DNA from 4 places in the Shinella agrisoli genome. Region 4 is predicted to be linked to each of the others. Evidence: predicted binding sites of a transcription regulator. Region 4 holds the regulator's gene; each other region holds the start of a gene.
The links. Region 4 encodes PhoB, which activates phosphate uptake and scavenging genes when phosphate is short. Its sites were predicted from a motif close to TGTCATNNANCTGTCAT; they were not measured.
Positions count from the first base shown of each region.

Region 1 (2,197 bases), on a different contig from region 4:
CAGCGTGACGAGCGGGATCAGGTAGCCGGAGGTGGAATCCGGATCGGCGAAGCCGAGCTTCTTACCCTTCAGGTCTTCCAGCTTGGTGATGCCGGAATCCTTGCGGGCGACCATGATCGAGTGGTAACCGGTCGACCCGTCCGTCTGCACGGTCGTCAGGATCGGCTCGACGGCATCGGCATTGGCGAGATAGATCTTGGCAAAGCCCGAAGCGCCGAGCTCGGCATAGTCGAGCGTGCCGCCGAGCAGACCCTGGATCACGCCGTCGTAATCGGCGGCCGGGAAGAAGGAGACCTTCTCGAAGCCGAGGTCGGCCTTCAGGTGGTCGCCGAGGCACTGGTAGTTGCGCAGGCGGTCGGCTTCGTTCTCGCCGCCGATGATGCCGACGCGGAATTCCTTGAGGTCTTCAGCCTGCACGTGGCCGGCGAGCGCGATGAGCGCAACGGCGCCGAGAAGAGCTTTCTTCAGCATGATCTTTCTCCTGTTTGGCCGGCTTCGCCGGACTGGAAGTTTATTGACCCTTCACGCGGGCCTTTCGATCCCGGCCGGCTCACAGCCCGGCCAGTGCCAGCGGTGTCGGGCTGGCGGATTCCTTGATGTTGTCCTGCCGGGCAGGATCGCGGATGGCGGTGGAGGTGACGCTTTCGTCGATCTCCGCGCCATCGGCCCCCGTACCGTAGATCGTGCGCACGGCCTGCGCATCGAGGTCGCGCGCCGGGCCGTCGAAGACGACGCGGCCATGCGCCATGCCGATGATGCGCTCGCAATAGGCGCGCGCCGTGTCGAGCGTGTGCAGGTTGGTGATGACCGTGATGCCCTCGCGCTCGTTGATGTCGCGCAGCGCGTCCATCACGATCTTGGCGTTCAGCGGGTCGAGCGAGGCGATCGGCTCGTCGGCGAGCAGCATCTTCGGGTTCTGCATCAGCGCGCGGGCGATCGCCACGCGCTGCTGCTGGCCGCCCGAGAGCGTGCCGGCCGGCTGGAGCGCCGTCTGCTCGATGCCGAGGCGTTCGAGCGCGGCGATCGCCATGATGCGCTCCTCGCGGGTGAAGAGGTTGAGGATGCTGAGCACCGTGGAGCGATGGTTGAGGCGGCCGAGCAGCACGTTGGTCAGCACGTCGAGGCGCGGCACGAGGTTGAACTGCTGGAAGATCATCGCGCAGTCGCGCTGCCAGTTGCGCAGGGCCGCGCCGCGCAGCGCGGAGACCTCGACATCGCCGAAATGGATCGTGCCCTCGCTCGGATCGGCAAGACGGTTGATCATGCGCAGCATGGTGGACTTGCCCGCGCCGGAGCGGCCGATGACGCCGACCATCTGGCCTTCGGGAATGTCGAAGGTCACGTCGTCGACCGCGACACGCGTCCCGAACCGGCGGGTGACATTCTTCAGTCGGAACATGGCGGATCCCTCTTCCTTAACTCTCGGCCCGGGGTTGGGTCCTGTCGTTTTCGGAACTGGCTCTAAACGCTGTTGATGAAGGGGCGATGTCACTTTCGTGTCGGAAAAATTACAGTCCACAGGCCTGAAATTCCGGCATCCGAAAGGGTTGTCTCAGCCGCCGTGACGGCTGAGAAAGGCTTCTGCGTCAAGTTTGCGAAAGTCGTCCAGGGCGGTGCGGAGCCGGGCATGATCCCAGTCCCACCAGGCGAGTTTTTCCATGCGCTCGGCGATGGTTCGGGGAAAGCGTTCGCGGATGACTTTCGCCGCCACGCCCCCGACGACCGTGTAGGATTCGACGTCCTTTGTGACAACCGCGCCCGATCCTATGACAGCGCCGTTGCCGATCGTGACACCCGGCAGGATCGTCGCGCCGTGGCCGATCCAGACGTCGTGGCCGATGGTGACGCGGTGCGCCCGCCGCCAGGCAAAGAAATCGCCCTCCTGGTCGGCGTCGGGCCAGTAATCGTTGGCGCGGTAGGTGAAATGGTGCAGCGTCGCGCGCCACATCGGATGGTTCGTCGCGTTGATGCGCACCGATGAGGCGATGTTGGCGAACTTGCCGATCGTCGCGCACCAGACCGAGCCGTCCTCCATGATGTAGGAATAGTCGCCGAGCTCGGTCTCGCTGACCCGGCAGCGCTCGGAGATTTCCGTGTAGCGGCCGAGCCGGCAATCCGCGACATTGGCCGTGGGGTGGATCAGCGGCGTTTCGGACAGCTTCGTCATGCGGCGGCCCTGCGCGGCGAGAAGGCGGAG
Region 1 is NZ_JBJIEP010000009.1:157,506-159,702, reverse strand. It holds gene phnD (phosphonate ABC transporter substrate-binding protein) at 1-471, opposite strand, end outside; gene phnC (phosphonate ABC transporter ATP-binding protein) at 551-1,399, opposite strand; gene ACIIOY_RS12000 (DapH/DapD/GlmU-related protein) at 1,553-2,167, opposite strand; gene phnL (phosphonate C-P lyase system protein PhnL) at 2,164-2,197, opposite strand, start outside.
Region 1: the regulator PhoB is predicted to act here: its motif matches at 1,475-1,491, upstream of phnC (phosphonate ABC transporter ATP-binding protein).

Region 2 (2,197 bases), on a different contig from region 4:
GTCGCCGAACGGCTCTTCGGCATCCGGGCGATCGAAAAAAAGGGCGTGCCGGTCTATCACCCGGATGTCCGGGTCTTCGAGATCCGCGACCGGGAGGACAGGCTGGTCGCCATGTTCCTCGGCGACTATTTCGCACGGTCCTCCAAGCGCTCGGGCGCCTGGATGAGCTCCTACCAGAGTCAGCACCGCCTGCCGCTGAAGAACGGCGCGGTCGGCGAGCTGCCGATCATCTACAACGTCTGCAATTTTGCGAAACCCGCCGAGGGCAAGCCGGCGCTGCTTTCGCTCGATGATGCGCGCACGCTTTTCCACGAATTCGGCCATGCGCTGCACGGCATGCTCTCCGACGTGACCTATCCGTCGGTCTCGGGCACGGGCGTGGCGCGCGACTTCGTCGAGCTGCCGTCCCAGCTCTTCGAGCACTGGCTGACGGTGCCGGAGGTCCTGACCCGCTACGCGGTGCACTACCGGACCGGGGAGGCGATGCCAGGGGCGCTGCTCGACAAGGTGCTTGCCGCCCGCACCTTCAATTCCGGCTTTGCGACTGTGGAATTCACCGCCTCCGCGCTGGTCGACATGGCTTTCCATACGCGCGGGCCGGTCGAGGACCCGATGGCGGTGCAGGCGGAGGTGCTGGAGAAGATCGGCATGCCGAAATCGATCGTCATGCGCCACGCGACGCCGCACTTCCAGCATGTCTTCTCCGGCGACGGCTATTCGGCCGGCTACTACTCCTACATGTGGTCGGAAGTGCTGGATGCCGACGCCTTCGCCGCCTTCACGGAGACGGGCGATGCCTTCAATCCGGCGATGGCCGCGCGGCTGAAGACCTATATCTACGCGGTCGGCGGTTCCGTGGACCCCGAAGACGCTTACAAGGCGTTCCGCGGCAAGCTGCCGAGTCCGGAGGCGATGCTGGAAAAGAAGGGGTTGGCGGCTTGAGGCTTGCTGCCCTCGCCTTCGCTCTTGATCGCGCTCTTGTTCTTATGAGCTCTTGCCGCGACCGTGCCTCCCCGCCGACCTCTTGGTCGGGTCAAGCTCGACCATGACGGAGGAAGAGGGAGGCGGGTTAGGGGATGGGCGTGCGGGCACGCACCAGACACGCACTCCGTCATAATACCGTCACCGAACTTTCGGTGAAACGTCATCGTCCCGTTACCGGAGTGACACGCCCGGGACTCATGGTCTGCCCGTCGATTCGCGGGCTTGGCCGGAGGTGGCATGGCGATTGTTCCCGAGGCGCTGACGCGGCGCTCGTTCCTTGTGACCGCAGGGGCCGGTGCGCTTGCGGCCTCCTCCGCGCTGGCGCTTCCCTACTATGCAAGGCGCCATGGCAGCCCGGCCTTCTCGCACGGGGTGCAGTCCGGCGATGTCGATTGCGCCTCCGGCATGGTCTGGGCGCGCACCGACCGGCCGGCGGAGGTGATGCTCGAATACTCGACCACGGACAGCTTCCTGAACGCGGCGCGCCTGCCGCTGCAGAAGGCGACCGTCGCCTCCGACAACACGGTCAAGGCGATGCTCTCCGGCCTGTTGCCGGACCAGGATATCTTCTACCGCTTCACGGCGAGCGACCCCTATTCCAGCCATCTCGTCTCGGAGCCGGTCGTCGGGCGCTTCCGCACCGCGCCGATGCGCAAGCGATCCGTTCGGTTCGTCTGGTCGGGCGATACGGCGGGTCAGGGCTGGGGCATCGACGATGTCGGCATGAAGACCTATTCGACCATGCTGCGCCACGAGCCGGATTTCTTCATCCATTCGGGCGACACGGTCTATGCCGACGGGCCGATCCCGGACGAGATCCCGCTGCGCGACGGCGGCGTGTGGAAGAACCGCATCGTCACCGACGAGAAGCGCGACGTGGCCCGCACGCTCGCCGAATTCCGCGGCCAGTGGAAGTACAATCTTCTCGACGAGCATCTGCTGGCGTTCAACAGGGCGTGCCCGACCTTCTTCCAGTGGGACGACCACGAGGTGCTGAACAACTGGTCGGAGTCGAGCGATCTTTCCGGCGACCGGCGCTATCTGGAGAAGGATATCGGCGTCTACGAGGCGCGCGCCCGGCGCGCCTTCCACGAGATGACGCCCATCCGCTATTTCGCCACCGAGCCCGGCCGCATCTTCCGCAAGATCGCCTACGGGCCGCTGCTCGACGTGTTCTTCGTCGACCTGCGCTCCTACCGTAGCCCGAACCGGG
Region 2 is NZ_JBJIEP010000020.1:45,441-47,637, reverse strand. It holds gene ACIIOY_RS20010 (M3 family metallopeptidase) at 1-942, shown strand, start outside; gene ACIIOY_RS20005 (alkaline phosphatase D family protein) at 1,222-2,197, shown strand, end outside.
Region 2: the regulator PhoB is predicted to act here: its motif matches at 1,110-1,126, upstream of ACIIOY_RS20005 (alkaline phosphatase D family protein).

Region 3 (2,197 bases), on a different contig from region 4:
TCGAACCTCAGGTCGTCGCGCGGCGCCTTGGTGATCTCCGACAGCGTGTTGAGGGCGAGCAGGCCCGGCAGGACGGCGACGCGGTTGTCCGGCACGCCGAGTTCCTGCACCACGAAGCGGCGCAGCGATTCGGGCATTTCCGAATCGGTCTCGATGCGGATCACCGAGCCGCGGCGGCGGCGCTTCAGCGCCGTCTCGAAGAAGCGCACCAGGTCCTCGGCCTCTTCCTCCACCTCGATGTCGCTGTCGCGGATGATGCGGAACGTGCCCGAGCCGCGCACGATGTAGCCGGGGAAGAGTCTTCCGATGAAGAGCCCGACGGCGTCTTCCAGCGTGATGTAGCGGATCGCCTGGTCGGCGTCCGGCAGGCGGATGAAGCGGGCGAGCGCGACCGGCAGGCGCAGGAGCGCCGTCATCGGCTCCTTGCCCGTCGTGCTTTCCAGCTGCAGGCCGATGGAGAAGCCGAGGTTCGGGATGAACGGGAACGGGTGGGCCGGATCGATGGAGAGCGGCGTCAGCACCGGGAAGATCGACTGGGTGAACTCCTGCTGGAGCCAGACCTTGTCGTCGCTCGACAGCGCCGTGGGACGGACGATGAGGATGTCCTCCTTGGCGAGATACTGCTGGAGCACGGCGAGCGAGGCCTGCTGCTCCATCTGGAGGTTGTCGATCTCCTTGAGGATGTCGTCGAGCTGTTCGGCGGCGGTCTTGCCGTCGGGGCTGCGGATGCCGACGCCCTGGCGCACCTGGCCTTCCAGGCCCGCGACGCGCACCATGAAGAACTCGTCGAGGTTGGCCGCCGAGATCGACAGGAAGCGCACGCGCTCGAGCAGCGGATGGGCCGTGTTCAGCGTCTCTTCCAGGACGCGGCGGTTGAACTGGAGCCAGGAGAATTCGCGGTTGATGAAGCGCTCGGGGCTCGCCATCAGGGCTTCGATGTCGACCACCGCCCCTTCCGGCGCCGCGTCCTCGACGGGCTTTTCCTGAGAGAGGTCCGAAGTCGCTGTATCCATTTCACATTCCGCCCGTTGACCGTCTTCCGGCTCCTATCCCAGTTTGACGACGGAACTGTGACAGTCAATCCGGGGCGGTGGAATAAGGCGGGTACTCCCCCTCTGCCGGGCATCTCCCATCGCGGTCAGGCCGCCGCATCTGGAGACTGCCCCTCATCCGGCCTGCCGGCCACCTTCTCCCCGCAGGCGGGGCGAAGGAGATGTGCCGCACCGTTTTCCTGAAGCAATGGCGGCCCGCAAGGCAAGTCCCCTCTCCCCGCCTGCGGGGAGAGGGTCAGGGTGAGGGGCGAACGCCAAATGCGACGGCGGCAAACCGCAGGCACCGGGAACCTACCCCGCGAAATCCTCCCCGCCGACCATCTCGCCCAGCACCTCCTGCGCCAGCGCGCGGGTGATGCGGCTGCCGCGGGCGAGCGCGAGGCGGTCGAGCCGGTCCACCAGCGTCTGGGCGGCCTCCAGCGAGCGCTCCATGCGCGCGACGATATAGGCGACGAGCCTGTCGTCGACGAAGAGCTGGCGGTCGGCGAAGAGCTTGACGATGACCTGGGAGAGCAGCTCGTCGTCGGGCTCGCCGATCTCCACCACGGTCGCCGCCTTCAGGCGCGAGCGCAGGTCCGGCAGGTCGACCGGCCAGGACATCGGCCAGAGCCGGCTGGTGACGAGCAGCGTGTGGCCGTGCTGGCGCACATTGTTGATGACGTGGAAGAGCGTGCGGTCGTCGAAGCCGGCGCGGTCGGCGTCCTCGATGAGCACGGGGCCGCGCGCGGCCGCCTCTTCCGCGCCCTCCCTCGGCCGGGCCGAAACCAGCGTCGCGCCGGCCTTCTCGCGCCAGATGGCGGAAAGGTGCGACTTTCCCGAGCCGACCGGCCCGGCGATGACGACGACGGGCGAGGGCCAGTGCGGCCAGGCGTCGATCATCGCCACCGCCGCGTCGACGGGCTTTGCGACGAGCAGGTCGTCGCGCCCCGTGGCGGGATCGTGCCCGAAGGCCAGCGGCAACTGTTCGGCGGTCTTGCTGCGCGAGGTCATGGTCTTACCCGGATACGCTGTCGAGGCCGGTCACTCTTCCGGCAGGCTCTCTTCGAGGAGGACGGGCTTGCTCGCCCCGTGATAGAGGTCGCTGTCAAGGTAGCGCTGGAGGCCGAAGCGGACAAGAACGCCCACCGCGGCGGCGGCCGGCACCG
Region 3 is NZ_JBJIEP010000010.1:212,255-214,451, forward strand. It holds gene ACIIOY_RS13400 (RNA degradosome polyphosphate kinase) at 1-1,013, opposite strand, end outside; gene hdaA (DnaA regulatory inactivator HdaA) at 1,344-2,042, opposite strand; gene ACIIOY_RS13410 (AI-2E family transporter) at 2,073-2,197, opposite strand, start outside.
Region 3: the regulator PhoB is predicted to act here: its motif matches at 1,060-1,076, upstream of ACIIOY_RS13400 (RNA degradosome polyphosphate kinase).

Region 4 (2,197 bases):
ATGGGCGCGATCCGCATCGCGGCCGAGCTGGAGCGCGTCGGCGACCTCGGCAAGAACACCGCCAAGCGTGTCATCGCCGTGCAGAGCTCGGGCATGCCGCGCAAGCTCGCCCGCGGCCTCGAGCACCTTGCCGAGCTCGCCCTGATGCAATTGAAGGAAGTGCTCGACGTCTTCGCCACGCGCTCGGTCGACAAGGCCAAGGCCATCCGCGAGCGCGACGACGAGATCGACGCGATCTACACCTCGCTGTTCCGCGAGCTCCTGACCTACATGATGGAGGATCCGCGCAACATCACGCCCTGCACGCACCTCCTGTTCTGCGCCAAGAACATCGAGCGCATCGGCGACCATGCGACGAACATCGCCGAAACCATCTACTACATGGCGACCGGCTCGCAGCCCGAGGGCGAGCGCCCGAAGGACGATACCTCGACGTCGGTGGTTGCCGCCGGCACCAGCGACGTCTCCGAGTAACGAGAGCAGGGTTCAGGTCCATGGTGCCCAGAATTGCCGTCGTGGAAGACGAGGAGGCGCTGAGCGTCCTCCTGCGCTACAATCTCGAGGCCGAAGGCTTCGAGGTCGATACGATCCTCTCCGGTGACGAGGCCGAGATGCGCTTGCAGGAGCGCATGCCGGACCTGCTCATCCTCGACTGGATGCTGCCCGGCGTTTCCGGCATCGAGCTGTGCCGGCGCCTGCGCCAGCGGCCGGAAACCGAGCGCCTGCCGATCATCATGCTGACGGCGCGCGGCGAGGAGAGCGAGCGGGTCCGCGGCCTTGCCACCGGCGCGGACGATTATGTGGTCAAGCCCTTCTCGACGCCGGAGCTCGTCGCCCGCGTGCGCGCCATGCTCCGCCGGGCCAAGCCGGAGGTCGTCTCGACGGTCCTGCGCTGCGGCGACATCGAGCTCGACCGCGAGACGCACCGCGTCCACCGCCGCACCCGCGAAGTGCGCCTCGGCCCGACGGAGTTCCGCCTGCTGGAGTTCCTGATGACCTCGCCAGGCCGCGTCTTCTCCCGCTCGCAGCTCCTCGACGGCGTCTGGGGCCATGACATCTATGTCGACGAGCGCACCGTCGACGTGCATGTCGGCCGCCTGCGCAAGGCGCTCAACTTCGCCAACATGCAGGACGTCATCCGCACAGTCCGCGGCGCCGGCTATTCGCTGGAAGCCTGAGGCGAAAAGTTTCCTCCCAAGGACGGAATGGGCCCTTCGGGGCCTGTTTCGCGTTTTGCGGTGCGTTGACCTCGCCCTTATTCTCCAACCCAGACGAAAACGGGCCCTTCCGGGCCCGCGTCTCAGTCCACGCTCGTGCTGTTCACCGCATCCGCCGCCGCTCGGCCGAGGGCTGGTAGGCGAGGCGCTGGTGGTAGGTGCAATAGGGCGAGTTGTCCGGGGACTCGTTGCCGCAGAAATGGAAGTCGTCGTTCAGCGGATCGCCGATCGGCCATTTGCAGGTGCGCTCGGTGAGCTGCGTCAGTTCCAGCCGGCGCGACATCGGCACGACCACGGCATTGCCGTTGGCCGGAACCGGAAGCTGGTCGCTCTGCGCGTCGAAATCGATCTCTTCCTTGGCGATGGTGTTGCCGGCCGGGCGCGCCACGGTGCGGGCGGTGACGGCGCGGGCCGCGAAGTTGGACGGGCGCGGGGCTGCCGCCGCCGGGCGCTTCGGGCGCGATGCGCTCTGCGTGCCGCCGGCCTTGGCCCGGCCCGGCAGGTTCAACCGGTGCACCTTGCCGATGACCGCGTTGCGGCTGACGCCGCCGAGCTGTGCCGCGATCTGGCTCGCGCTCAGGCCCTCGCTCCAGAGCTTCTTGAGTTTCTCGACGCGCTCGTCTGTCCAGTTCATGCTCTCGTCTCCGTTCGGCGCTCGCAATGCGGGAATCCCTCATCGCGTTCCGGACGGGTCCGGAACTGAACGCCCTAACTCTTTTGGTGACTAGTTCCGCCGCATGCAGCCTAGTAATTGGCCTTTAACCTAGAGTCCGGGGGACTCCGTGACAAGAGTCGCCCGAATCGAGGCGAATCGATTTCGGAGTTTTCCCCAACTTGCTGGTCGGGTGTGACTCGATAGCGACACCTTCCACGCGTGCCGTGAATCCTCACCTTGCGGGAGGTTCAGCCGCATTTCGGCTTGCGATTTTGTTGACATCCCGGGGTGAAATGCCGATAGTGCCGGCATGCCGCCGAAAGGC
Region 4 is NZ_JBJIEP010000008.1:26,532-28,728, reverse strand. It holds gene phoU (phosphate signaling complex protein PhoU) at 1-474, shown strand, start outside; gene phoB (phosphate regulon transcriptional regulator PhoB) at 495-1,178, shown strand; gene ACIIOY_RS10270 (GcrA family cell cycle regulator) at 1,321-1,851, opposite strand.